2 linked regions of the Sediminicoccus rosea genome follow. The protein of the gene in region 1 interacts with the protein of each later gene in a pairwise test. Links are inferred from orthologs where the notes say so. Each region holds a gene or a part of one and is shown in the gene's direction. Other genes may lie near its edges. The genes, in order: def and R9Z33_RS20935.

Evidence for each region.
Region 2: the proteins of def (region 1) and R9Z33_RS20935 interact in binary tests that used the Escherichia coli proteins (3 or more experiments, as listed by UniProt). The link is inferred for Sediminicoccus rosea from one-to-one orthologs.

Annotation. Positions count from the first base shown.
Region 1 is NZ_CP137852.1:4,114,364-4,128,270, forward strand. What follows is about bases 5,283-8,106. They hold def (peptide deformylase), read left to right. Parts: upstream 5,283-6,338; coding sequence 6,339-6,875; downstream 6,876-8,106. Other genes in these bases: R9Z33_RS19820 (ABC transporter substrate-binding protein), read right to left, coding at 5,283-5,686; R9Z33_RS19825 (Hsp20 family protein), read right to left, coding at 5,738-6,202; fmt (methionyl-tRNA formyltransferase), read left to right, coding at 6,868-7,788; truA (tRNA pseudouridine(38-40) synthase TruA), read left to right, coding at 7,847-8,106. Outside these bases: HTH-type transcriptional regulator BhcR, read right to left, coding at 1-722; gcl (glyoxylate carboligase), read left to right, coding at 882-2,663; R9Z33_RS19810 (Bug family tripartite tricarboxylate transporter substrate binding protein), read left to right, coding at 2,753-3,706; R9Z33_RS19815 (VOC family protein), read left to right, coding at 3,713-4,114; more of R9Z33_RS19820, read right to left, coding at 4,121-5,282; more of truA, read left to right, coding at 8,107-8,608; R9Z33_RS19845 (hypothetical protein), read right to left, coding at 8,624-9,202; dapE (succinyl-diaminopimelate desuccinylase), read right to left, coding at 9,190-10,323; dapD (2,3,4,5-tetrahydropyridine-2,6-dicarboxylate N-succinyltransferase), read right to left, coding at 10,316-11,140; R9Z33_RS19860 (invasion associated locus B family protein), read left to right, coding at 11,285-11,944; R9Z33_RS19865 (CocE/NonD family hydrolase), read left to right, coding at 12,008-13,822; R9Z33_RS19870 (Bug family tripartite tricarboxylate transporter substrate binding protein), read left to right, coding at 13,828-13,907. UniProt on the Escherichia coli protein: Removes the formyl group from the N-terminal Met of newly synthesized proteins. Requires at least a dipeptide for an efficient rate of reaction. N-terminal L-methionine is a prerequisite for activity but the enzyme has broad specificity at other positions.
Region 2 is NZ_CP137852.1:4,337,459-4,351,356, forward strand. Bases 7,320-10,134 are described here. They hold R9Z33_RS20935 (aspartate-semialdehyde dehydrogenase), read left to right. Parts: upstream 7,320-8,118; coding sequence 8,119-9,150; downstream 9,151-10,134. Other genes in these bases: pqqB (pyrroloquinoline quinone biosynthesis protein PqqB), read right to left, coding at 7,320-7,796; pqqA (pyrroloquinoline quinone precursor peptide PqqA), read right to left, coding at 7,883-8,005; R9Z33_RS20940 (hypothetical protein), read left to right, coding at 9,265-10,134. Also shown: R9Z33_RS20875 (hypothetical protein), read left to right, coding at 1-57; R9Z33_RS20880 (hypothetical protein), read left to right, coding at 155-601; R9Z33_RS20885 (hypothetical protein), read left to right, coding at 756-1,202; R9Z33_RS20890 (L-threonylcarbamoyladenylate synthase), read right to left, coding at 1,190-1,924; R9Z33_RS20895 (Bug family tripartite tricarboxylate transporter substrate binding protein), read right to left, coding at 1,930-2,886; R9Z33_RS20900 (hypothetical protein), read right to left, coding at 3,022-3,588; cell division protein ZapE, read right to left, coding at 3,630-4,793; pyrroloquinoline quinone biosynthesis protein PqqE, read right to left, coding at 4,840-5,910; pyrroloquinoline quinone biosynthesis peptide chaperone PqqD, read right to left, coding at 5,903-6,166; pyrroloquinoline-quinone synthase PqqC, read right to left, coding at 6,163-6,876; more of pqqB, read right to left, coding at 6,882-7,319; more of R9Z33_RS20940, read left to right, coding at 10,135-10,629; R9Z33_RS20945 (hypothetical protein), read left to right, coding at 10,626-11,222; R9Z33_RS20950 (peptidoglycan-binding domain-containing protein), read left to right, coding at 11,219-12,133; R9Z33_RS20955 (DUF1194 domain-containing protein), read left to right, coding at 12,130-12,723; R9Z33_RS20960 (GNAT family N-acetyltransferase), read left to right, coding at 12,754-13,206; and 2 more genes.

The DNA of each region.
Region 1 (13,907 bases):
ACCGGCTCGCCGAATTCGTTGAAGACGGCCGCCGCCACGCAGCGCATGCCAAGGTTGCGCTCCTCGTCATCCACCGAGAAGCCGCGCGCGCGGATGCCGATGAGATCGGCGATCAGGCTCGCGCGCGTCGCATGCGTCTTGGGCGTGAAGACCTCGAGCGGCAGGCGCTTGAGCAGCGCGTCACGCTGCCGCGCCTCGGTGAAGGCGAGGATGGCCTTGCCGATGCCCGAGGCATGCAGCGGGCTGCGCGTGCCGGGGCGGAAGAAGGCACGGATGGCTTCGTGCGTCTCGACCTGGCTCACGAAGACGACGCAATCCTCGTCGGCCAGCGCCAGGTTCGCCGTCTCACCCGATTCCAGCATCAGGTCCTGGATGATCGCGCGCCCCTGCTCGGCCAGCTTGCGCCGGCGCAGGAAGCCCGCCCCCATGCGGAAGGTCTCGATGCCGATGAACCAGAGCTGGTCCGCCTCGTTGAACTCCACCATGCCGTGCGCCTGCAGCGTGGTGAGCATGCGGTAGGCGGTGGAAGCCGCGATGCCCGATTGCTGCGAGATCTCGGTGAGCGAGAGGCCGTTGCCGGCGGAGAGGAGCTTCATCAGCGCGATGGCGCGATCCAGCGACTGGACCGAGGCGGCCTCGCTCGGCTGGGCCGTGCCGCGGGGGCGCCCGCGGGAGCGCTTTTCGCCGGCGGGCCTCGCAACCCCGGAAATATTTTTTGCCATCTGGAAAACCCCAAGCGCGATGGAAAACCTTAATCGGTTCCGGCTCAGTGTGTTAGACCTATTTTTCCGCATTGCAAAATAATATTCTGAAAAAATTGCACCAAAAGGCGGCAGCTGTCATTCCTCCCTGGTCGCAACGACCTCGCAGGGGATGAACTCATGGCCAAGATGCGCGCAGTGGATGCAGCGGTTCTCGTGCTGGAAAAGGAGGGCGTGGACTGCGCCTTCGGTGTCCCCGGGGCCGCGATCAACCCCTTCTATTCCGCGATGAAGAAGCGCGGCTCCATCCGCCACATCCTGGCGCGCCACGTCGAGGGCGCCTCGCACATGGCCGAGGGCTATACCCGCGCCAAGGCCGGCAATATCGGCCTGTGCATCGGCACCTCCGGCCCCGCCGGCACCGACATGATCACCGGCCTCTACTCCGCCCAGGCCGACAGCATCCCCATCCTCTGCGTCACCGGCCAGGCGCCGCGCGCCAAGCTGCAGAAGGAGGATTTCCAGGCGGTGGACATCGCCGCCATCGCGGGCCCGGTGACGAAATGGGCGGTGACGGTGATGGAGCCCTACCTCGTGCCCATGGCCTTCCAGAAGGCCTTCCACCTCATGCGCTCCGGCCGCCCGGGCCCGGTGCTGATCGATCTGCCGGTGGACGTCCAGGTCGCCGAGATCGAGTTCGACATCGAGACCTACACGCCGCTCCCCGTCTACAAGCCCGCCGCCAGCCGCGCCCAGATCGAGAAGGCGCTGACCATGCTGAACGAGGCGGAGCGCCCGCTGATCGTGGCCGGCGGCGGCATCATCAACGCCGATGCCTGCGCCGAGCTGGTGGAATTCGCCGAGATCACCGGCATCCCCGTCATCCCGACGCTGATGGGCTGGGGCGCCATCCCCGATGACCATGACCTGATGGCCGGCATGTGCGGCCTGCAGACCAGCCACCGCTACGGCAATGCGAACATGCTGGCCTCCGACTTCGTGCTCGGCATCGGCAATCGCTGGGCGAACCGCCACACCGGCAGCGTGGACAAGTACACCGCCGGCAAGAAGTTCATCCATGTGGACATCGAGGGCACGCAGATCGGCCGCGTCTTCGCGCCCGACTACGGCATCGTCTCCGACGCCTTCGCCGCGCTCGACCTCTTCGTGAAGGTGGCGATCGAGTGGAAGACGGCGGGCAAGCTGCGCGACCGCAGCGCCTGGGCCGCGGAATGCCTCGCGCGCAAGCACTCCATGCTGCGCGAGACGCATTACGACCAGGTGCCGCTCAAGCCGCAGCGCGTCTACCAGGAGATGAACGAGGCCTTCGGGCGGGACACCTGCTACGTCACCACCATCGGCCTCAGCCAGATCGCGGGCGCGCAGCACCTGCGCGTCTACAACCCGCGCAACTGGATCAATTGCGGCCAGGCCGGCCCGCTGGGCTGGACGCTGCCGGCGGCACTCGGCGTGCGCGCCGCCGATCCGGACCGCGAGATCGTGGCCCTCTCGGGCGACTACGACTTCCAGTTCCTGATCGAGGAGCTGGCTGTGGGCGCCCAGCACAAGCTGCCCTACCTGCATGTGGTGGTGAACAACTCCTACCTGGGGCTGATCCGCCAGGCGCAGCGCGGCTTCGAGATGGATTTCGAGGTCTCGCTCGCCTTCGAGAACATCAACATGGAGCATGACGAGAACCTGGCCGGCTACGGCGTGGATCACGTCGCCGTGGCCGAGGGCCTGGGCTGCAAGGCGATCCGCGTGAAGAGCCCGAACGAGTTCAAGCAGGCCTTTGCCGATGCCAAGGCGCTGATGCAGGAGCATCAGGTGCCGGTCGTGCTGGAATTCATCCTGGAGCGCGTGACCAACATCCCGATGGGCACCGAGCTCGACAACGTCAACGAGTTCGGCGGCGCGCTGGACGCTGCGCCGGCAGCGAAGGAGATGGCGGCGGCGAAGTGAGCCGCCCGCTTTCTTCTCGCTCTTGCCAGGCGGGGTGATAGGCTCCCAGCCACGCGCACATCCATGCGGCGCGAGATCTGGGAGCCTCCATGCGCCGTATCCTGCTCGCCACGCTGCTCGCCCTCGCGCTGGCCCCGCCCGCCTGGGCCTGGCCGGACCGGCCGGTGCAGATCATCGCGCCCTTCGGCCCGGGCACCTCGGTGGATATCGTCGCCCGCATCCTGGCCCCCAGGCTGCAGGCCGCCTGGGGCCAGCCGGTGGTGGTGACCAACGTCACCGGCTCGGCCGGGATCATCGGCGTGGATCGCGCCGTGCGGGCGACGGATGGGCACACGCTGCTGCTCTCGGCCGATGCCGCCATCGTCGTGCGCGTCAGCATGGCGCCCCGCCCGCCCTATGATCCGCGGCGGGACCTGGCGCCCATCTCCCTGATCGGCCGCACGGCCAACATCCTCGTCGTCGCCAACAGCCTCCCGGTGCAGAGCCTCGCCGACCTCGTGGCGCTCGCCCGCGCGCGGCCCGGCACCCTCACCTTCGGCCATGCGGGCAACGGCACCTCGCAGCATATCGGCGGCGAGATGCTGGCCCAGATGGCGGGGCTGGAGCTTACCGGCGTCGCCTATAACGACCCCGCCGCGCAGATCCAGGACGTGCTCACCGGCCGCGTCACCATGTCCTTCCAGAGTGGCGTGGTCGCCCTGCCGCGTGTGCGTGACAATGCCTGGCGCGCGCTGGCCGTCTCCTCCCCGGCCCGGATGCAGGTCGCGCCCGAGCTGCCGACCGTGGCCGAACTTGGCTATCCCGGCTTCGACGCGGTGGCCTGGCTTGGCATGCTCGCACCCGCCTCCATGCCGCCCGCGCAGATCGCGCAGGTGCATCGCGCGGTGGTGGCCGCGCTCGCAGAGCCCGAGGTCCGCGCGCGCCTGCAGGAGCTGGGCGTCGAGCTCGCGGGCAGCTCGCCCGAGGAGTTCCGCGCGATGATCGAACGTGAAATCCCCCGCATGGCCGGCGTGCTGCAACGCGCCGGCATCCGCCCGGAGTGACGCCACATGCCGCTTGGAGCCCTCAATCACTTCACCGTCTATACGGTGGACCTCGCGCGCACGCGGGATTTCTGGCGGGACGTGATGGGGCTGACCGATGGCGACCGGCCGCCGCTCGGCTTCCCCGGCCATTGGATGTATTCGGCGGGTGCCCCCACCGTGCATCTCGTCGGCCCGCGCGAGGGCGATGACGGCAAGCCCGCCCGCCGCACCCAGCCGACCGGCCAGCTCGACCACATCGCCTTCAGCGCCACCGGCCTCGCCGAGATGCGCGAGCGGCTGCGGCGGCACGACATCCCCTTCCGCGAGATGGTGGTCCCGCGCGACGGGCAGACGCAGCTCTTCTTCCACGACCCGGACGGCGTCGGGATCGAGCTGAACTTCACGGCCTCGGAGGCCGGGAGCTGAGGCGCGCTACTGCGGCCGGACGCCCATGGCGATGGTGCGCTCATCCATGCGCGGATCGTGGCGCAGCCCGCGCCGCACCGCCCAGGTGTTGAGATACTGCACGAGCTGGATCACCGGGCGCTCCTCGGCGAACATCTTCACCGCCTCCTGCCACATCGCCTCGCGCCGCTCATCATCCATGGTGGCCGAGGCCTCGGCCGTGAAGGCGTCGAAGCGCGGGTTGGAATAGCGGGCGTTGTTGTTGGCCCCCGTCAGGCGCTGCCGGTCATGGGTCGAGACGATGTTGACCAGGAAATTCGACGCCTCGCCGGTCGAGCTGCCCCAGGCGCCGATCTGCATGCCGAATTCGATGCGCGCGCGGCGCGGCACGAAGCCGGTCCAGGGCAGCGCATCCACCTGGGTCCGCACGCCGATGCGCGTCCACATCTGCGCGACACCCTGGGCGAGGCGCGCATCATTGGGCCAGCGGTCATTGGGGGTGGAGAGCGTCAGGCGGAAGCCGTCCGGGAAGCCTGCCTCGGCCAGCAGGCGGCGCGCGCCATCGGGATCGAAGGGGTCGGGGCGGACCTGCGGGTTGTAGCCGAAGGCGCCCGGCGGCAGCCATTGCGCGGTGGATTGCGCGGCCCCCTCCATCACGCGCTCGACCAGCGCGTCGCGGTTGATGGCAAGGCTGAGCGCGCGCCGCACCCGCGGATCCTTGAAGGGATTGGCGGCGAGCGGCTGGCCGGCATTGTCCGTGACGCCGGGCGGCGCGCCCTCGCGCGAATAGTCGGGCGCCATGTAGACGGTGCGAAGGCTCGGGATCTCGGTCACCGTCACCCGGGGATCGCGCCGCAGCCGCGCGAGGTCGCTGGTCGGGATCTGCTCGATCACGTCCACATCGCCGGCCAGCAGGGCCGCGGTGCGCGAGGCATCGTTCAGCAGCATGCGGTAGCTCACGCGCGCCCAGGGCTCGGCCCCGCCGAAATAGGCGTCGTTGCGCGTCATCTCCACGCGGTCGCCCGCGCGGAAGGAGACGAAGCGATAGGGCCCGGTGCCGATGGCAGCACGCCCGCTGTTGAAATCCTCCGTCGCCGCCCCCTCCGCGGCATGGCGCGCGATGATGGAGACCGAGGCGAGGTCGAGCGGCATGAGCGGATGCGGCGCGCGCGTGTGCAGGCGGATCAGATGCGGGTTCACCACCTCGACGCGCTCGATGGCGCGGAGGAAGCCACCGAAGCCGCCCGGGCTGTTCGGCACATTGGGCACGCGGGCGAAGGTGAAGACCACGTCGTCCGCCGTGAAGGGCCGGCCGTCATGCCAGGTGACGCCCTGGCGCAGCTCCAGCTCCCAGATGGTGTCCGAGACGGGGCGCCAGGCGGTGGCGAGCGAGGGATGCGGCCGTGCCCGGCCGTCGCGCTCGATCAGCCGGTCGAAGATGTGCATGGTCAGCGCGTTGTTCGGGCCGACATTGTGGAAATGCGGGTCGATCGTCGTGACCGGCGCACCGGAGCCGATGCCGAGCGTCTGTGCCTGACCATGCACCGAAATGCCGATCGCCGCCGCGAAGACCGCCGTGACCCACTTGCCCATCATCACCTCCCGCTGTTGGGCGGAAGGCTAACACCGGGGCAATGCGGCCGGCTACTCTTCCTCGCGCCGCACGCGGCTTTGCACCACGGGGCGGCTCGGCCCCGCGCCCTGGCGGCTGATGGGGATGGAGCGGACCTTCACCTCCGGCATGGGGCGCTGGAGATCGATGTGCAGCAGGCCGTTGTCCAGGAAGGCGCCCTCCACCTCGATCCCCTCGGCCAGCACGAAGGCGCGCTGGAACTGCCGCGCCGCGATGCCGCGATGGATGAAGATGCGCCCCTCCGAGTCGTCCCGCTGGCGCCCGCGGATGACAAGCTGGTTGTCCTCCTGCGTGATGGCCAGGTCATCCATCGAGAAGCCGGCGACGGCCAGGGTGATGCGCAGCCGCGCCTCGCCCGTCTGCTCGATGTTGTAGGGCGGATAGCCCTCGGCGTTCTTCTGGACGCGGTCGAGCATCTGTTCGAGGTGGTCGAAGCCGAGAAACAGCGGCGAACCGAACACCGAAGATCGAGACATGCAGCCTCCTGCCGGGAGCGAGGACCGTCCCGCGCCCCGTTGTGGCGGCGCCGGACAGGCCAAGACTTGGCCCGGCCCGGGCCGGCTTGCAAGGTCCGTTGCCAGTGCGGGGGCCAGGCGCTACCTCACGCCCATCATGAGCGACGAAAAACTCCCCATCCTGCTGGTGCCCGACCCCCGGCTGCGCCTGAAGTGCCGCCCGGTGGGCGAGGGCGACGGCGATGCGGTGCGCGCCCTGGCCCCGCGCATGCTGGCCACGATGTATGCCGCGCCCGGCATCGGGCTCGCCGCCCCCCAGGTCGGCTCGGACCTGCGCCTCTTCGTGCTGGATTGCGGCGGCAAGGACACGCCGGAGCCAATGGTGCTGGTGAACCCCGAGATCATCGCCGAGAGCAAGGAGCGGGGCCTGCGCGAGGAGGGCTGCCTCTCCCTGCCCGGCCTCTATGCCGATGTGGAGCGGCCGCAGCGCATCAAGATCCGCTGGCGCGAGCTGGACGGTACGCGCAAGGAGATGGAGGCGGACGGCCTGCTCGGCGTCTGCATGCAGCACGAGATGGACCACCTGAACGGCGTGCTGTTCGTGGACCATCTCTCGGCGCTGAAGCGCAACATGATGCTGCGCAAGCTCGCCAAGGAACTGAAGAACAAGGCGCGGGACGCGGAGGGTGGGTAGGCCCCTCCGCATCGCGTTCATGGGCAGCCCGGACTTCGCGGTCCCTGCCCTTCACGCGCTGCACGCGGCCGGGCATGACATTCGTGCCGTCTATACCCAGCCGCCCAAGCCCGCCGGGCGCGGCCAGCAGGAAACCCCCTGCCCCGTGCATCGCGCGGCGCTCGCCCTCGGCCTTGAGGTCCGCACGCCGGCGCGGGTGAAGCGGGATCCGGCGGCGCACGGGGCCTTCGCGGCGCTCGACCTCGATGTGGCGGTGGTGGCGGCCTATGGGTTGATCCTGCCGCCGGCCATGCTCGAGGCTCCGCGGCGCGGCTGCCTGAACATCCATGCCTCGCTGCTGCCGCGCTGGCGCGGCGCCGCCCCCATCCATGCCGCCATCCTGCACGGCGATGCCGAGAGCGGCGTGACCATCATGCGCATGGAGGAAGGCCTCGACACCGGCCCCATGCTGCTGCGCGAGGCGGTGCCGCTCACGCCCCGCAGCACCACGCCCGAACTGCACGATGCGCTGGCCGAGATCGGCGCGCGGCTCATCCTGCGCGCGCTGGAGGAAGCGCCGCCCGAAACGCCGCAGCCGGCGGAAGGCGTGACCTATGCCGCCAAGCTCACCAAGGCGGATGGACTGCTGGACTGGACCGAGCCAGGCGCCACGCTCGATGCTCGGGTGCGTGCGATGAACCCCTGGCCCGGCGCCTATTTCCAGCATGCGGGCGAGGTGCTGCGCGTGCTCTCCGCGGAACCGGTGGCAGGCACCGGCGCGCCGGGCACGGTGCTTCCGGGGCCGGGCCTCGTCGTCGCCTGTGGCAGCGGCGCGCTGCGCCTCACCCGCCTGCAACGCCCCGGCCGTGCCGCGATGGATGCCGATGCGCTGCTCCGCGGCTACGCCCTGCCGCCCGGCACGCAGCTCGGCTGATGCCGAAGCCTTTGCCTGGCCGGCAGCCGCCACGCCAACCCTGCCGGCAGCTCGGCTGATGCCGAGCTATGCCCTCCTCGTCGAATATGACGGCACGGGCCTGGTCGGCTGGCAGCGCCAGCCCAACGGCCTCTCGGTGCAGCAGGTGATCGAGGAAGCCGCGTCCCACCTCAATGCCGGCGTCGCGCCGCTCGCGACGGCGTCCGGCCGCACCGATGCGGGCGTGCATGCCGAGGGGCAGGTGGTGCAACTCGCCGTCAGCGCCGAATTGCCGCCGGTGCGGCTGCGCGCGGCGCTCGACTTCCACACCCGGCCGCATCGCATCGCCATTCGGGGCGCGGCCTTCGCGGCCGAGGGCTGGTCGCCGCGCTTCTCGGCGGTGCAGCGCCATTACCGCTATCGCGTCCTCAACCGCGCGGCCAAGCCCGCGCTGGAGGAAGGGCGCGTCTGGCATGTGCCCCTCCCGCTCGATGCCGGGGCGATGCACGCGGCGGCGCAGCTCCTGCTCGGCCGGCATGATTTCTCGGCCTACCGCGCCGCCTCATGCCAGGCGGAATCGCCGCTGCGCACGCTGGAGCGGCTGGATGTGGTCCGCGTGGGGGAGGAGGTGCAGATCCTCGCCTCGGCGAGGAGCTTCCTGCACCATCAGGTCCGCAACCTCGTCGGCACGCTGCATGAGGTGGGGCTGCGCCGCCGCCCGGTGGAGTGGCCGCGCGCGGTGCTGGACGGGCGGGACCGCCGGGCGGGCGGCCAGACCGCACCGCCCCAGGGCCTCACCTTCCTGCGCGTGGATTTCCCGGAGCCGCCTGAGTGGTCTTGACTCGACCGGCTCTGATCAGGTGCCGGCGATGCGGCCTGTGACGCCGCCGATGAAGAGGCCCAGCGCCAGGTCCAGCACCACGAACATCACCGCCGTCATGCTCTGCACGCCAAGGGCCGTGCGCGCCACGAACCATTCGAGCCACATGGCATAGCCCACGGCGGCAAGGCCCAGCGCATTGCCCACCCAGGCAGGCAGGCCCAGGGCGGGCGGCACCAGCAGGACCACCAGCAGCAGGTACTGGACGATGTTGCTCCAGTTCCAGGCCGCGATGAATTGCGGCCATTGCTCGGTCCGCTTCGCCTGCTCGGCCAGGATGCGCGAGGCGAGCGCGAAGGCCACCCAGCCCAGCACATAGCCCACCAGCTCACCCGCCAGCGCCACCGCCACGCCGGCTGGCGGCGGCGATTGCAACCACCAGGCGATCAGGCGCAGCGCGATGAACAGCGGCAGGCAGACCAGCGCGGCCACGAAGGAATGGCGCGCGGAGTCCATCCCCGGCGGAATGAGCAGCAGCCCCTCCGCCCGGCCGCGCGCGAAGAGCCAGGCCGATGCCAGCCCGTTGACGATGCTGGGCGAGCTCAGCGGAGGCACTCCTCGATCACGGCGCGGTAGACGCCGGCCAGCGCGCGCAGCTCGGCCACCGGCGCGCATTCGTCGCGCTGGTGCAGCGTGGCGCCCACGGCGCCCAACTCCGCCACCGGGCAGTAATGGGTGATGAAGCGCGCATCGGAGGTGCCGCCGCCGGTGTCGAGCTTCGGGGTCACGCCCGTGCTGCGCTCGACGGCGCGGCGCAGCGCCTCGACGAAGGGGCCGGGCTCGGTGAGGAAGCTCTCGCCCGAGACCTGCACGCGCATCTCGTGGTCCGGCGCATGCTCGGCCAGAACGGCCTCGAGATGCGCCGTCAGCGCGGCCGAATTGTGCTTGTCGTTGAAGCGGATGTTGAGGAAGGCGCGCGCCTCGGCCGGGATCACGTTGGTGGCGCTGTTGTCCACCTGGATGCCCGTCACCTGCAGCGTCGAGGCCTCGAACCACTCGCTGCCCTGGTCGAGCGGCGTGCTGGTGAGCGCATGCAGCACGCGCGTCAGCCGATGCACCGGATTGTCGGCCAGCTGCGGATAGGCGCTGTGGCCCTGCTTCCCGCGCACCGTGATCCAGGCATTCATGCTGCCGCGCCGGCCGATCTTGATGGTGTCGCCCAGCACGGCTTTGGACGTGGGCTCGCCCACCACGCACATGTCGGGCGTGTGGCCGTTCTGCGCCATCCATTCGAGCACGCGGCGCGTGCCATCCACCGAAGGCCCCTCCTCATCGCCCGTGATGAGCAGCGAGAGGGAGCCCGGATGGCTCGGGTTCGCGTCGAGGTAGTCCGTCAGCCCCGCGACGAAGGCGGCGATGCCACCCTTCATGTCGCAGGCGCCGCGGCCATACAGCATGCCGCTGCGGATCACGGCGGCGAAGGGGCTGTCGGCCCAGGCGGCCTCGTCGCCCGGCGGCACCACATCGGTGTGGCCCGCATAGCAGAGATGCGGGCCCTCCGTGCCGCGCCGCGCGAAGAGGTTGTCCACCTCGTTGAAGCGCAGCCGCGTGCAGGTGAAGCCGAGCGGCCGCAGCGCCGCCTCCATCGCGTCCAGCGCGCCGTCATCCGCCGGCGTCACGCTCCGGCAGCGGATCAGCGCCTGCGCCAGCGGAACCGGATCGGTCGTGTCAGTCACGCAGCAGGTCGTTGATGCTGGTCTTGGCGCGGGTCTGCGCGTCCACCCGCTTCACGATCACGGCGCAGTAGAGCGACGGGCCGGGCGAGCCGTCCGGCAGCGGCTTGCCGGGCAGGCTGCCGGGCACCACCACCGAATAGGCCGGCACGCGGCCCACGAAGATCTCGCCGGTCGCACGATCAATGATCTTCGTCGTCGCGGACAGGAACACACCCATGGAGAGCACCGAGCCCTGCTCGACGATCACGCCCTCCACCACTTCGGAGCGCGCGCCAATGAAGCAGTCATCCTCGATGATGACGGGGTTGGCCTGCAGCGGCTCGAGCACGCCGCCGATGCCGACACCGCCCGAGAGATGCACGTTCTTGCCGATCTGCGCGCAGGAGCCGACGGTGGCCCAGGTGTCCACCATGGTGTTGGCGCCGACATGGGCGCCGAGATTCACGAAGCTCGGCATCAGCACGACGTTGGGTGCGATGTAGGCGGAGTGCCGGGCCACGGCGCCGGGCACCGCGCGGAAGCCCGCTTCCTTCCAGCGGTTCGGGCCCCAGCCGGCCCACTTCAGCGGCACTTTGTCGTAGGCGCCGGCGGCCGTGTCCATCGGCGCCGAATCGGTCAGCCGGAAGGAGAGCAGGACGGCCTGCTTCAGCCACTGGTTCACCTGCCAGCCGGCCGCACCCTTTTCCGCCACGCGGGCCTCGCCGCGATCGAGCATCTCGAGCGCCGCCATCACATCATCGCGGGCCTGCCCCTGCGTCGTGGCGGAGAGCGTGTCGCGCTTCTCCCAGAGGGCTTCGATGCGGGCTTGCAGGGTCATGGTGTGCGGGCTCCTTCGATGTCGCGCAGAGGCTTCGCAGCGGGGGGCCGGGGTGTCAATCTCGGGCGTCGCATTCCCCGGCCAGCTTTCGGCGCCGGGCCGGGTGCTGCTACATCAGCCCAGGCCCTTCGCAGGAATTTCAGCATGGCATCGCTTCCGTGGAACCTCCTTCTCGCCCCGGCCCTGGCGCTGGGCCTGGTCGGCGCGGCCCAGGCGCAGCCGGCGCGCCCCGCGCCGCAGCAGGCCCCAGCCCCGGCGCCCGCCCCCACGCCTGCTCCGGCGCCCGCCGCCGCGCCCGCACCCAGCGCGCCGCCCGCCGCCGACCTGCCCGACCGCACCCAGGCGAATTTCGGCGACTGGCTGATGCGCTGCGAAACCCAGCGCCCGCAGGGCCAGCCCGTGCTGCGCGTCTGCGAGACGGCCATCGCCATGACCGACCAGCGCGGCCAGACCATCGCCCAGGTCGTCCTCGGCCGCATCGGCCGCACCGACGCCTACCGCATGCTGGTGCAGCTGCCGGTCGAGCTGCGGGTGGACCAGGCCGCGCGGCTGGTGCTGGACCCGGCCGCCACGCCGGCCGAGGCGATCAACCTGCCCTTCCGCCTGTGCAGCGCCTCGCGCGGGGGCTGCTTCGGCGAGACCGAGGCCCTGGCGCCCGTGCTGATCAACCGCTTGCGGTCGCGCGGCGAGGGCCAGGGCCGGCTTGATTTCCGCGACAGCGCGGGGCGCGAGGTGCAGATCCTCTTCAGCTTTCGCGGCTTCGGCCAGGCGATGGATGCATTGGCACGCGAGACGGGCGGCTGACGCCGCATTGACGCGAGGCACCCGCATGCCAAGCTCCCCGCCTGCTTCCGGGGACCACGACACTTGGCCGATGCCGATCTGAACAGCGCCGCCTGGCGCGTCCCGCCCAGCCGCTACTGGGCCTCCCGACCGGCGGAGTTCACGCTGCCGGGCAAACCCCTCTCCCGCTACGTCACGATGCGCGACGGCTGCCGCCTCGCCGTGGATGTCTGGCTGCCCCAAGGGGCGACGGGGCCCGTGCCGGCCATCCTGATCCACACCCCCTACTACCGCCGTTTCGCCATGCGGCCCGGAGGCGAGGGCGAATCCTGCCCCAACGCCGCCAAGTTCCGCGACGCCTTCGTGCCGCGCGGCTATGCGCTGGTCGTGGTGGACATCCGCGGCACGGGGGCGAGCTTCGGCACGCGCGACAGCTTCCGCTCGCCGCGCGAGCGCGAGGATGCGCGCGCGATCAGCGACTGGATCGTGGCGCAGGACTGGTCGGATGGGCGCATCGGCGCCACCGGCATCTCCTATCCGGGCGCCGCCTCGGACTTCCTCGCCAGCACCGGCCATCCGGCGGTGCGCGCCATCATCCCGCTCTTCGCCGTCTGGGACACCTGGGCGGATCACTACTATCCGGGCGGCGTGTTCCTGAACCGCCTGGCGCAGGTCTATGACGAGCTGATGGTCGCCATGGACCATGACCGGCGGGACCTGCTGGGCAAGGTCAGCTACTTCTCCAACCCCGACCTCGCCGGCCCCGCGCCGGTGGATGAGGACGCGGATGGCACCCTGGTGCGGGAGGCGGTGGCGCAACATCTCGGCAATTTCCGCATGCCGGATTTCATCACCGACCTCGCCTTCCGCGAGGAGGCGCTGCCCTATGACCCGAGCTTTTCCTCGGCGCAGATCAGCCCCTATGCCGTCTCGCACGAGATCCCCAAGGATGTGGCGATCTACGCCGTCTCGGGCTGGCTGGATGGCGTGGGCTACGCCAATTCCGCGATCGCCCGGTATCTCACCATGCGCGGCAACCCGACGCATCTGCTGCTGGGCCCCTGGGACCATGGCGCGCGCTGCAATGTCTCGCCCTGGCGCGGGCGCATCGAGCCGGAATTCGCGCTGCTGGGCGAGATGCTGCGCTTCTTCGACGAATACCTGATGGGCCGTGAGACGGGCCTGCGGGACGAAGCGCCGATCCACTACTTCTCCATGCATGGCGAGACGTGGAACGCGGCCCGGCAATGGCCGCCCATCCCGGAGACGACGCGGCTGCATTTCAGCCCCGGCGCACTCGGCACCGCGCCAGGCAGCAACGCCGTGGCCGAGCACCCGAGCGACTTCGCCTGGGGCTCCGGCGGGGGCACGCGCTATGAGCGCATCGCCGCCATCAACGCGCTCGACTACCACACGGACTGGACCGAGCGCGTGGCGGAGCTGCCCGGCTACGACACCGCGCCCTTCACGCAGGACATGGTGCTGAGCGGACATGTCATCGCCGACCTCACCATCGCCTCCAGCGAGGCCGATGCCTCCATCCTCTGCTACATCTCGGAGATCGAGGCCGATGGCACGGCGCGCTACGTGACCGAGGGCCTGCTTCGCGCGCTGCACCGGAAGGAAGCGCCAAACCCGCCGAACTACCAATCCACCTGGCCGTTCCGCAGCTTCCACCGCGCCGATGCGAAGCCGCTGACGCCCGGCACGGCCGAGCGCATGCGGATTCCGCTGCTGCCCACCTCCTGGGTGTTCAAGGCGGGCTCGCGGCTGCGTTTCTCGCTGGCCGGGACGGATGCGGATCACATCAAGCAGATCCCGCATGGGCGGCCACCGGTGCTGAGCCTGCATCTCGGCGCCTCGGCGCTCGACCTCCCCCTCAAGCCGTATCAGGAGTGACCCGCATGCGTGCCACCCGCCGCGCCCTGCTCACCTTGCCTCTCCTTGGGCCCCTCCTTGGGCCGCTCGCCACCCCCGCGCTGGC
Region 2 (13,898 bases), 230 kb from region 1 along the record:
GCGGCCAATTGCCAGCAGGTGCTCAACCTCGGCGCGACGAAGATCGAGGTGCGCTGAGCCCTTGTCCTCAGGGGGCGCCGCGCGGGGCTGATGCGCCGCGGGCCCCGCCTCCCTCCAGCATCATCAGATCCAAAGGCATCTTCAGGAGATCCCCATGTTCCGCGCCGCGATTGCCTGCATGTTCACCCTCCTGGCGGCCGCGCCCGCCTCGGCACAGCTCGCCACCAATGCCTGCTGGCCGCATCGCAATGACGAGGTGCGCTGCGCCGCCCGGGTGGATATTCCCGCCGGCACCCGGTTCGACGTCACCATCAATGCCACACGCGCCGGTGCGGAGGCGCGCATGCAGGCCGACACCTATGTCAGCATTTGCGGCAGCCGGGGGCGGATGGTCGGTCGCACCAATATCCCCAATTCAGGCACCAGCCGCGTGGCGAGCTTCACGCATGAGCCGAATCCGGTCGAACACTCGGTGCAGAGCGTGGTGGGCTTCTGTGTGGAGGTTTTCCTGGTGAACTGCACCGTGGCCGGCCGAGCCGAGAGCTGCACGAATGCCCTGCGGATCGGGCCAAGCCGCGTCGAGCTGAGCTGGGCGAATTAGCCTCAGCGTCCCTGCGCCGGGCTGAGGCGCGGCGGGCCTGGAGGGGCCCGCCATCGGCCGGGCCGATCCCCGCCATCGCGAGCGCCCGGTTGATGCGCCGCGATGCCCACCCCGACACATCATCAGATGCGAAACGCAGCTTCAGGAGATCCCCATGTACCGAACCGCGCTTGCCTGCCTGCTCACCCTCCTGGCGGCCGCCCCCGCCTCGGCACAGTTCTCCGCCGGCGCCGCCTGCCGGGAGCATGACAACGGCGAGGTCCGCTGCGCCGTCCGGTTGGACAATTCCGCCTACATTGCTCTCAACGTCCTGATCAATGCCACGCGCGTTCGCGGCGATGCGCGGATGCAGGCTGACACCTATGTCAGCACCTGCGGCAGCCCGGGGCGGATGATCGCTCGCACCAACATCGCCAATTCCGGCACCAGCCTCGTGGCGAGCTTCACCCATTCCCCCAATACGCTGGAGTTTGGGGCGCAACTCGCGGCGGGCGCCTGCGTGGAGGTCTTCCTGCTGAACTGCATCGAGGCCGGCCAACGCACGCCCTGCAAGAATGTCATGCAAGCCTTCGCATCCCGCGTCGAGGTTCACATCAGATAGCGCCGCTGCGCCTCCCGCACATGGCCGGAGGGCAGCGCCTCCAGCCCCGGATCGGGCGGCAGCTCCACGCCGAAATGCCGGCCCAGCACCTCCTGGATCAGCTCGTAGCAGCTGCCGATGCGCACCACCTCCATGGTCGTGAAGTCAATCATGGTGGAGGAGCGGCGGTACTGGTGGAATTTCTGCAGCCCGTAATCCACCACGATGTCCGCGCAGCCGCGGATCTCGGGCTGGATGTCCACCGCGCGGAACTTGGTGCCCGTGCCGGTGAGATTGGCCGAGGAGCCGAAAAGCGGCTGCCCCTCCTCGGCCGCCAGGGTCGCCATGCGGTGCTCCAGCGCGCCCACATTCATCAGGATGGCAACCGTGCCGCCCTCGGTGCTGGCGGACAGCGCGCGTTCGCCGAGCCTGCGCAGGAGCGGGTGGTCCGCCCGGAAGGGGCCGATGGCCGAGATCGGCAGGTCGTAATCCTCGACCAGGCAGCGGATCATGCTGTTGGCCCGCGCGGGCAGGGTGTGCACATCCTCATGGATGGCGAGGCTGCCCAGCATGGCGTTGCGCTTGTGCGCCCCCCGCCCCTTGGCGAGGAAGAAGCGCGTCAGCGCCGCCTCGCAGCCCGCCGCGCCGGCATAGCCCACATCGGTCGGGAAGACGGCAACACCCCCCGCCTTCACCACATCCACGATGCGGCGGGCATCGCCCGCGATATCCAGTCTTTCCATGGGCTTCAATCCAGTCGGAGGTTGAGGCCGGGCAGGATGGGCGCCCAGCGCTGGTGTTCGGCGCGGAGCATGGCGGCCGCCTGCTCCGGCGTGGTCGTCATGATGTCGAAGCCAGCGCGGGTGAGCTGCTCGCGCAAGGCCGGCTCGGCCAGCGTCTCCAGCGTCGCGGCGTGCAGCGCCTCGATGATCGGGCGCGGCGTGCCGGCGGGCGCGAAGAGCAGGAAGCGCAGCGCATTGACCACCAGGGGGAAGCCTTCCTCGGCCGTCGTCGGGATGTCCGGTGCCGCCGCCGAGCGCTCGGGCGAGAGCAGCGCGAGCGGCCGTAGCGTGCCGGCCGCGAAATGCGAGCTGACCGCGCCCAGGCTGAAGACGCCAAGCTGCACATGCCCGGCCAGCACATCGTTCAGGGCCGGCCCCCCGCCGCGATACTCGGCCTGGATCATCCGCACCCGGGCTTCCCGCGCGAAGAGCTCGTAGCCCAGATGGTGCGGCGATCCGATGGAGGGGTTGGCGAAGGCGTGCTTCTCCGGCTCGCGCTGCAGCAGCGCCACGAATTCGCGGAGGTTCCGCGCTGGGACATTGGGGTTGATGCCCAGCACGAGCGGCGACTGCGCCAGATAGGTGATGGGCGCGAAATCGCGGAACAGGTCGTAGGAGAGGCGCTGGTAGAGATGCGGGAAGAGCGCGACGTTGTCGGCATTGATGATCAGCGTCTGGCCGTCCGGCGCCGCGCGGGCCGCCATCTCCATGCCGATATTGGTGGCCGCCCCGCCCCGGTTCTCGATGACGAGCGGCTGGCCGAGACGCTGGCGCATCCGCTCGGCCCAGGGCCGCGCCAGCGCATCCGTCCCGCCGCCGGGCGGATAGGGGATGATCAGGCGGATCGGACGGTTGGGATAGGCTTGCGCCCGGGCCAGCCCGGGCAGCAGCGTGAATGCCGTGAGCGCGGTTCTGCGGCGCATCCTTTGTCCTCCCCCAGGGGCCCCTTGGGGGCCGCTGGGCGGGAGGCTAGAGCGCCTTGTCCGGACAAGCTAGAGGGCCTTGCCAACCCCCGGGTGATCGGCGCGGGTCAGGATGCCCCGCGCCGATGGTCGTTCTCAGAGCGGAACGCAGCGGGTGATGTCGCTATGGCCGATCGCCATGGTGGCGATGGTGCCGTCCGGGCAGCCCGTCTGGCTGAAGGCGGCGGGCGCGAGGCCACCGGTCCAGCGTGTGGAGGCGGTGCGCGTCGCGGCGGGCGCGCAGGTGCGGCGGCCGTTGCGGGTGGTGCAGGTGGCGACCGCCGTCTGGCGCAGGCCGCGCGTCGTGGTGGCCGCCGGCTGGCGGGCATAGGGCACCGCCGAAGCCTGGCGGGAATTGCCGGCGCGGAGCCGGAGCGCGCTGCTGCCGGACGTCGTGCCGCGCGGCGCCAGAGCCGCCTGACGCTGCGGCGTCGCTGTGCCGCGGCTCGCGGTCGTGCTGCGACCGGCGGTGGCGCTGCGGCTCGCGGTGGTGGTGCGCGTGACACCCGGGCGCGGCGTGGCCGGGCGGCTCGCCGCCGCCGCCGTGCGGGCGGTGCTGGAAGATTGCGCCGAGGTCCGGGAATCCGTCCGGGCCGAAGCGTCTTGCGGCAGAAGGGCAAGCCCCAGGCAAAGGCCCAGAAGGCCCCCAATGAAAGAGCGCATGAAACCCCCGTATCCCGTCTCTCGTGTTACGGCGTATTACGTCAGGGGAGATGAGGCAAGCCCAAATACTCCTGGCTCTGCATTTCCATGAGCCGTGAGGCGGTTCTTTCGAACATCGCGGCATTGTCGCCACGCTCGTAAAGCTCATCCGGCCCCGTCTCGGCCGAGGCCACCAGCTTGCAGCGGTGTTCATAGAGCGCATCCACCAGGGTGATGAAGCGGCGCGCCCGGTCGAAGTTCTCGGGCCCCAGGCGGGGGATGCCGTCCAGCACCAGGGTGTGGAAATGGGTGGCGATGGCCAGGTAGTCCGCCGGGCCCAGCGCCTGGCCGCAGACCGCGTCGAAATCGAGTCGCGCCACGCCGCGCGCCGCCTCGGCGATGGGCACGGGGCGGCCCAGCACCTGCAGGCTGGTCGGCGTGCCGCGCGCCGTGCCGGTGAGTTCCAGGAAGGCCGCATCCAGCGCGCGCTCCGCCCGGCCATCCAGGGGGTGGTGCCAGGTGGGCATGCCGCGGATGCGCTCGCGCCGATAATCCTGCGCGGATTCCAGGTGCAGCACCTCCACGCGGGACTGGATGAGGGCGATGAAGGGCAGGAAGGCGTCCCGCCCCGGCTTGCCCTTGAAGAGGTCCTGCGGGGCCGTGTTGCTGGTCGCCACCACCACCACGCCACGGGCGAAGAGCGCCTCGAAGAGGCGGCCCAGGATCATGGCATCGGTGATGTCATGCACCTGGAATTCGTCGAAGCAGAGCAGCGCCGCCTCGCCCGCGATCGCGTCGGCCAGCGGCGGAATCGGGTCATCGGAGCCCGGATGCGATTGCTTCCAGCGATGGATGCGCTGATGCGCCTCCTGCATGAAGGCGTGGAAATGGATGCGCCGCTTGCGCGCGACCTCGGCCGTTTCGAAGAAGAGGTCCATCAGCATGGACTTCCCCCGGCCCACGGCGCCGACAAGGTAGAGCCCCTCCGGCGTGCCCGGCGGGGCGGCGAGGTCGCCCGAGCCGCGCTTGCCGCCAAAGAGCCGGCCAAACAGGCCGCGCGGAGCGCTCAGCGTGGGCTGCGGGTCATAGCCGCGCAGGATGCGCCAGAGGTTCTGCAGCGTCTCGGCGGCATGGGCCTGGGCGGGGTCCGGGTGCAGCAGGCCCTCGGCCACGCGCGCGCGATAGGCGTTAAGCGGGCCCTGGTTCACGGGAGACAGCGAATTCATGGGCGAAACCGATAGACCCGAAGCCGTGACGGCTCAACCGGTCGGCTCAGCGGAATTCGCGGTAGCGGAAGCTGGTCTCGCCGGCTTCGGCCAGGGCTTCGGCCAGCATGCCGTGATGCGGCGAGAGGGCGCAGGCCGGGTCGGTCGCCGCCGCATCGCCGGTGAGCGCGAAGGCCTGGCAGCGGCAGCCGCCCCAGTCGCGCTCGGCATGCTCGCAGCCCCGGCAGGGCTCGGGCATCCAGCCGGTGCCGCGAAAGGCGTTGAAAGCCGGGCTCTCGCCCCAGGCGGCGGCGAGCGAGGTCTCGCGCACATTGGGGAAGGCCATGCCGGTGATGGATTCGGCGGCATGGCAGGGCAGGATGTTGCCGGCGGGCGAGACGCCCAGGAATCGCCGCCCCCAGCCCCCCATGCAGGCCTTGGGCCGCGCCGCGTGGTAATCCGGCACGACATAGTCGATCACGAGACGCCCGCGATGCGCGGCACGCGCCGCCTCCACGATGCGCGTCGCCTCGTCCAGCTGCGCGCGCGTCGGCAGCAGGGCGGCGCGATTGGCCAGCGCCCAGCCGTAATACTGCACATGCGCGACCTCGATGCGGCCGGCACCCCATTCGAGGGCGATCTCGATCAGCCGGGGCAGGTTATGCAGGTTCTGCCGGTGCACCACGGCATTGAGCGTGAGCGGCAGGCCCGAGGCCGTCACCAGCGCCGCGGCCACCCGCTTCTTGGCCATGGCCCCCTTCATGCCGCCGATGCGCTCGGCCCCCGCCTCCTCCGCGTCCTGCACGGAGAGCTGGACGTGATCGAGCCCGGCTTCGACCAGCCGGCCCATCAAGGGCGCGTCCAGCAGCACGCCCGCCGTGATCAGGTTGGTGTAGAGTCCGGCCGCGCGCGCGGCGGCCACGATCTCCACGATGTCCCGCCGCGCCGTGGGCTCGCCGCCCGAGAGATGGATCTGCAGGCAGCCCAGCGCCGCAGCCTCGTTGAACACGCGCGCCCATTCGGCGGTGGAAAGCTCCGCACTGGCGCGCGTCAGCTCAGCCGGGTTGGAGCAGTAGGGGCAGCGCAACGGGCAGCGATGCGTCAGCTCGGCCAGGAGGGCAAGCGGCGCGTCAGCCACGCCGAAGCGCGCCCCGGGCGATCAGGTCGTCCAGCATCGCCGCCACATCGGCGCCGATCACCTCCTCGGGGGCGGCGAACTTCTCCACCAGCGCGGCCACGATCGCCGCCTCGTTCCGCGCGCCATCCACCAGGCGCAGCACTTCGAGCGCGATCTCGTCCGGGATGAACATCAGCTCCGGCGCCATGATGATCCAACGGCCGCGCGCCTTGTCCTCCTGCAGGCGGACGCCGGGGGCGAAGCGGATGGCACTCATGGCCGGAACGCCCCCGGCGGGACGAGCCGCGGCTCGACATAGGCGAGGTGCAGCGCATCGAGCTGCGCCCAGAGCAGGTCGCACTTGAAGCGCAGCGCGGCGAGGCACTGCTCCTGCTTCTCCCGCGTGTCGGCGTGCTGCTTCACATAGGCCAGCGCGAAATCCACATCCTGCGGCGCCTGGGTGAGGCGCGGATTGAAATAGGCCAGCGTCGCCTCGCTCACGAAGTCGTAGTTGCGCAGCATGCCGGCCACGCGCTGCTGGATGATGTTGGTGGAGAACATCTCCGTCAGCGAGGAGGCGATGGCCTCCAGCACGCTGCGCTCGCGCACGAAATGCACATAGGCGTCCACCGCGAAGCGCGTGCCGGGCAGCAGGCCGCGCAGCGAGGTCACATAGTCGCGATCGAGGCCGAGGCCGTCGGTCAGCGCGAGCCAGCGTTCCACGCCGCCGGGCTGCGTGCCGTCGCCGTCATGATCCTCGATGCGGCGGCGCCATTCGCGGCGCAGCGCCGTGGTCGGCAGGCGCGCCAGCAGCGAGGCATCCTTCGCCGGGATATTGGCCTGGTAGTAGTAGCGGTTCAGCGCCCAGGCCTGCACCTGGCCCTTGGAGAGCTTGCCGTTGTGCAGCAGATGATGGAACGGGTGCAGGATGTGGTACCGCTCGGCCCCTATGCCGCGCAGGGCTGCCTCGAACTCATCGGGGGACATCAGGCTCACAGCGAAATCTCCATCCCGTCCTCCGCGACCTCCCAGCCCGCGGCGGCAAGGCGGGCGCGCTCGGGGCTGTCATCCAGCAAGGCGGGGTTGGTGTTGTTGATGTGGAGGAAGATGCGCCGGGCGACGCCGAGCGGCGCGAATTCCGCCACCGTGTCCAGCATGGACATGTGGCCCATGCGGCGGCCGGTCTTCGGGCCGGCGCCGGCCAGGATCATCTCGTCATCGGTGAAGAGCGTGCCGTCGAACATCACGCAGGCGGCCCCGGTCAGGCGCTGGCGCAGCGCATCGGTCATCATCGCGCAGCCCGGGATGTAGTGCAGCGCAGCCCCCCCGGCCGAGATGGCGAGGCCCAGTGCCTCCCCCTCCTCGGCGAGGCCCGGGTCGCCCGCGCCTTCCGCGAAGAGCGGCACCTTGCCCGGCACCGGATAGGCCTCGATCGTGAGGCCGAGCGGCGCGCCCGCGCCATCCAGCGGCGCGAAGGGCTGGCCGAGCGGCATCGCCTCGCGCGTCACGAATTCGGGATTCAGCGCGCCGAAGATGGGATTGCCGTCCAGCACGGCGAGGCTCTGGGGCGCGCCATAGAGGCGGAAGGCCTGGCGCTCACGCAGGTTCAGGAGACCCGCAATGGTGTCCACCTCCGCCCCCGTCAGCGCCACGGCGGCGATGGGCGAGTTGCGCAGCGGCGCGGGGCGGGGATGCAGGGCGGGCGTCGCGGCGATCTGCGCCCGGAGGTCGGGCGAGGCGTTGACCAGCAGCCAGCGTTCCCCATCGGCACTGACGGCGAGGGAGGCCTGGCTGCGCGGCTTGGCCTGCGGATCGCCGGCGCGTGCGCGCACGCAACCGGGGCCAGCGGAATTCCACTGCGGGAAGCCGCCACCGGCCCCCGCGCCCAACACGATCGCGCGCAGCATGGGATGTGCCCGGCCGCACGGGACCGGCCGCCCCTGGTGGCGTCACCAAGGGCGCCGGTCAGCCCAGCGGCAACCGGGCCGAAGCCTCAGCCGATCTCGGCGCAGGCGTAGCTGTTGATCTCGAGCGCGAGCGAGACGACGGTGACGCGAGGGGTCTTCCAGGCCATGAGGATCTTCCTTCCCGAATTTGACCGGCCCAGCGCCGGCATCGGTAAGATGGCGGCGGACGGCCCATCCATCAAGCGGGGGTGCGCGCCTGCCTTGCTGGACGCGGCCGGGCCCAGGGCCTACATCCGCGGGCCATAGCGGACGGAGCTTCTCCATGGCCTACAAGATCGCCGTCGTGGGCGCCACGGGCGCCGTCGGGCGCGAAATCCTGAAGATCCTGGCCGAGCGCAACTTCCCGGTCAGCGAGGCCTTCGCCCTGGCCTCGCCGCGCTCCACGGGGCAGAGCGTGAGCTTCGGCGAGAAGACCGTGCTCAAGATCCGCAACCTCGAGACCTTCGACTTCACCGGCCTGGACCTCGCGCTGTTCAGCCCGGGTGCCGCCGTCTCGGCCATCCATGCGCCGCGCGCCGCCGCCCAGGGCTGCATCGTGATCGACAACACCAGCCAATTCCGCATGGATCATGACGTGCCGCTGGTGGTGCCGGAGGTGAATCCCCAGGCACTGAAGCGCTTCCGCAAGCGCGGCATCATCGCCAACCCCAATTGCAGCACCATCCAGATGGTGGTGGCGCTCAAGCCGCTGCATGACCTGGCACGGATTCGGCGCGTGGTGGTCTCCACCTACCAATCCGTTTCGGGTGCGGGGAAGGAGGGCATGGATGAGCTCTTCAACCAGACCAAGGGCAGCTTCGTGAACGACCTGCCGACGGTGGAGCAGTTCACCAAGCCGATCGCCTTCAACGTGATCCCCCATATCGACAAGTTCATGGAGGATGGCGCGACGAAGGAGGAGTGGAAGATGTCGGTCGAGACGCGGAAGATTCTCGACCCCGACATCCAGGTCATCGCCACCTGCGTCCGCGTGCCGGTCTTCGTCGGTCATGCCGAGGCGGTGCATGTGGAGTTCGAAAACCCGATCACGGTCGCCGAGGCCCGCGCGGCGCTCGGCAAGGCGCCCGGCGTCAACCTTTTCGACAAGCGCGAGGACGCCGGCTACATCACGCCGCTCGATGCGGCGGGCGAGGACGAGGTCTTCATCTCCCGCCTGCGGAAGGACCCGACGGTGCCGCATGGCCTGGCCTTCTGGTGCGTCTCCGACAATCTCCGCAAGGGCGCCGCACTGAACGCGGTGCAGATCGCCGAGGAACTGCATCGCCAGGGGCTGCTGGTGCGCGCCACGGCCTGAACAGGCTGTTTTTCCTGCCGTTTTGAACGCGATCTAGGATCACAGTCCTTTTTTTGCTTGCAAATGAGAACAAAATAAGAACATATGAGGGGCCATGCTCGGAGGTCCCCCGCCTTGCCCAGCTTCCTCATCCCCCCCATCGCCATCCTTCTCAGTGGTCTCGCCGCCATCGCGGTGCTGTTGGCCGCTCGCCTCGCCGGCCTCGGGCTCGCGCCGCTCTCAGCCGCCCCGGCCAGCCTCGCCGCGCTGCTTGTGTTCCTCGTCGGCCTCGGCTTCGCGGGCTTCCTCTGGTGGCTCGCCTCCCGCTGCTTCACCCTGTTGCGCGACCCCGCAACCACGCCCGAGCAGCTCTCCGCCCTCCGCGACCTGCCGCTCGCCCTGCCCGAGGGCACGGTGCGCGCGCTGCTGGCGCTGATCGTCGGCGTCATCGGCCTGCCGCTGCTCCTGTTCAGCCAGAGCCTCGCGCTGAACGACGCCATCGCGGGCTATGTGAACGGCATCATCGCAGGCGTCTTCGGCTACTATTTCGGGGCCCGCTCCACCGGCCCCGAGGCCCAGGCCGCCCGCCGCCTCGGCGAGGCGCTGGAAGGCCAGACCCGCGCCAATGCGGCGCTGCGCGAAAGCGAGGCCGCGGCGCGCGAGGCCGCCGCCCAGGCCACGCAGCCCGCCCAGACGGGCGAGGCCATCGCCCGCCTCGAACGCCAGCTCGGCGTCGCGCGCCTGCTGGTCCAGCGCATCGGCCCGGCCCTGCCGGCCGGCCTCATCCCGCCCCAGGCCGGGGCGCTCATCGCCCAGGCCGAGCAGGCGCTCGCCACCGCCCGCACCCTGCCCGACCTCGGCGCGCTCCAGGCCGCGACGGCGGCGCTGACCGGCCGCGACGGGCCGCTGCCCAGCCTGCTGCGCGCCGCCGCCCCCCTGCTGCCGGCCGCGATGGGCGGGCCGCTGGCGGGCCTCGCCCTGCTGCTCGGCCTCGGCTGGAACCTGGGGGCGGCCGCCTGGCGCCGCTTCCGTGCCCGGCTGCTGGACTCCCCGCATGACCCGGCCCTGTTCGAGCCGGGCGCCATCACCCCCGCCTCGGCCGAGCTGCGCCTCGCCGCCGCACCCATCTTCGCGCGGCTCTTCGCGCCGCGCCTGGCCGAGCCCGGCTTCCTCGCCACGCTGCTCGACACCTGCCTGCGCCCCGATGCGGCGGCCCTGCTCTGGGCCCGCTTCCCGGGCTTCGCCAATCCGGAGGAAGCGGAAGCCGGCTTGGCCGAATTCCGCCACGCCCTGCTGGAGGAGCGCGTCGAGGCGGACCTCTCGCCCGAACTGGTCGGCCGCGTCGCGGGCGCGCTCGGCCAGAAAGCCGCCAGCCCCGCCCTGCCGCAGGATGGCCCGGAGTCCGCCAAGGCCGCCCTCCAGGCGCTGACCCTGCTGCTCAGCGAGCTGCGCGAGAGCCGCACCGACCCGGTCCCCCTGTTGCGGGAGCTGGCGGCATGAGGCTCGCCCTCCTCCTTCTGCTGGCCGGCTGCACGCCCGTCGCCGCGCTGCTCGACGCGCCGCTGGCGCAACTTGCCCGCTGGGAACGAGCCTCGCCGGCCGAGATCGCGGCCGAGCCCGTCGCCTGCCCGGCGGGCCATGCGGCCTGCGCCCGGCTGCACGCACGCCGCGCCGAGGCCTGCATGGGCCTCGCCATGGCCGCCCGCGCGCCGGGGGCCGCCTGCCCGGGCGGGCGCGACCACCTGCCCTGCGCCGCGGAATCCTACGCCGCCGCCCGCGCACTCACCCCCAGCCCGGCGCTGGCCGCCGGCGAGGCGCAGGCGCGGCTTTGCCTCGCCGAATTCCCGCCGCCCGCCGAGGCCGCGGCCGAGGCCGGGCGTGCGGCGCCGGCCATCGCCGCCGCCCCGCCCGCCCGCGCCGCCCTGCTCGGCGCCCGTGCCGCGCTGATCGCCGCCCGGCCCGGCGCGGGCACGGAGGCGCAACGCTGCGCCGCCACCCGCGCCGGCCTCGCCCTCGCCCCCCAAGCCTCGCGCGAGGCGCGGGACCTCGCCCTGCGCCTCGCCACCCTCCCCGCCTGCGGAGCCACGCCATGATCCTCGCCCGCCCCCTCGCCTTCCGCCTGCCGCTCATGACCGGACCCGAGGTCCGCGGCGCGCAGCTCGCCCTGATCCGCGCCGGCGCCCTGTGCGGCGAGGCGGATGGCGTCTATGGCCCCGCCACCCGCGACGCCGTCCTCGGCTTCCAGCGGCGCGAGGGCCTGGCCGCCGACGGCATCATCGGCCCCGAGACCTGGGCGCGCCTCACCAGCCAGCCCGCGCTGCGCCGCGAGCGCCCCTGGCCGGAGGCGCTGCGGCCCTTCCTGTCGCCGCTGCTCGCCTGGCACGGGCCGCCGCTCGGCCGGGGCACGCGCCGCTGGCAACTCACGCCGCGGGGCATCGCCATCGAGGGCGAGCCGCCCCCCGGCAGCACACCGCCGCGCCTCGCCGCCGCCTGCTGGGCGCGGCACCAGGCCCCGCTCGAAGCCGCCGCGCGCCGCTTCGCCGTGCCGGTGGAACTGCTGGTCGCCACCGCCTGCACCGAAAGCGGCGGCCGGGCCGAGGCGGTGCGCGAGGAGCCGGGCTTCACCTCCGATGCCGCAACCCCGCACCGCGTCTCGCCCGGGCTGATGCAGACGCTGATCTCCTCCGCGCGCGAGGCGCTGGGCGACCCGAAGCTGGACCGCGCGGCCCTGCTCGACGCCGGCGTCTCGGCCGCGGCCGGCGCCGCCTTCATCGCGCGCCAGGCGCGGGTGACGGGCTTTGATCCGCCCCTTGTCGCCATCGCCTACAATGCGGGCAGCCTGCGGCCGGCCGGCAACCCCTGGGGCCTGGTGCAAACGCAGCGCGGCAACGGCCATTTCCACGCGGATTCCTTCTGCGGCTTCTTCAACGACGCCCTCACGCTCTTCGCCACCGGCCCCGCGCCGGGCGCCGATGTGCCGAGCTTCCAGGCGCTGCTGTCATGAGCGCCTGCGCCCTCGCGCTCGTCCTGCTGCTCGACGCCAGCGCCTCCATCTTCCCCGCCGAATGGCAACTCCAGGCCGAGGGCCACGCCGCCGCCTTCGAGGATGCGGCGGTGCTGCGCGCCATCGCGCGTGGCCCGGGCGTAGCCGTCACCGCGCTCTCCTTCAGCGATGACGCGCGGGAAATGGTGCCCTGGCGCATCCTGCGCAGCGCCCAGGACGCGCAAGGCTTCGCCGCCGCGCTGCGCGAGGCCCCGCGCGGTGCCGCCGCCGGCACCGATATCGGCGGCGCCATCTTCGCGGCACTCGACCAACTGGCCGCCGCGCCCTGCACGCCGGAGGAGGAGGTGATCGACCTGGTCACAGATGGCGAGGCGGCGGAGGCCCGCACCCAGCAGGCCCGCGCCTATGCCGAGGCGCAGGGCGTGCGGGTCAACGCGCTCGGCGTCGGCACGGAGGATGCGGGCGATTGGCTGCGCGAGCACGCGATCACGCCCGGCGGCTTCGCCATGGCCGCCCCAGACTGGGCGAGCTTCGCCGCCGCCATCCGCCGCAAGGTGACGCTGGAACTGGCGCAGGCCGGGCTTCGGTGATTCAATGCGGGGCCATCGAGGAGGCCCCGCATGCTCACCATCCGCCCCATCCGGCGCGAGGACCACGACGCCTGGCTGCCGCTCTGGGAGGGCTACAACGCCTTCTACGAGCGCGTGGGGCCGACCGCGCTCGACCCCGCCATCACGGCACGCACCTGGGCGCGCTTCTTCGACCCCTATGAGCCGGTCTACGCCCTGGTGGCGGAGCGCGAGGGCCGCATGCTCGGCCTCACGCATTTCGTCTATCACCGGACGACGACGGCGATCGCACCCAATTGCTATCTGCATGACCTCTTCACCGTGCCGGAATCGCGCGGCCAGGGCATCGGCCGCGCGCTGATCGAGGCGGTGGTGGAGCGCGCGAAGAACGACGGCGCGGCGCGGGTCTATTGGCAGACGCAGGTGACGAACGCGGCCGGGCGCATGCTGTACGACAAGGTCGCGAAGCATCTCGGCTTCATCGTCTATACGCGGTTCCTCTAGATGCATCCCGTCGTCACCCGCCTCGCCGGGGCACGCATCATCCCGGTGATCCGCACCAGCACCGCGGCGCATGCCGCCACCGCGGTGGCCTGGCTGCGCGAGGTCGGGATCAGCACCGTCGAGATCACGCTGACCACGCCGGATGCCGTCGCGCTGATCCGCACGCTCGCCGCCGATCCCGGCCTGCTGGTCGGCGCGGGCACGGTGCCCGATGCCGAGGCCGCGCGGGCCTGCCTCGCGGCCGGCGCGCAATTCCTGGTGACGCCCTGGGTGGACACGGAGGTCTGCGCCGTGGCGCGCGCGGCGGGGGCGGCCATGCTGCCCGGCGCCTTCACGCCGACCGAGGTGCGTGCGGCGCTCTCGGCCGGGGCGGATGCGGTGAAGATCTTCCCCGCCTCCAGCGGCGGCTCGGCGCACCTCAAGGCGCTGCGCTCCGTCTTCCCCGGCGTCGCCTTCTGCCCGACCGGCGGCGTGGACCCGCGCAACACGGCCGAGTGGTTCGCGGCCGGCGCCGCCTTCGTCGGCATGGGCGGCAAACTGGCCGATGAGGCGCTGATCGCCGCCGGCGACAAGCCCGCCCTGCAGGCCGCGGCCCGGGCCGCCCTCGCATGACACCCGCGCTCATCTGCCTGGGCGAGCCGATGCTGGAGCTGAACCGCCAGCCGCCCGATGCCGCGGGCCGCGCGCTCTAC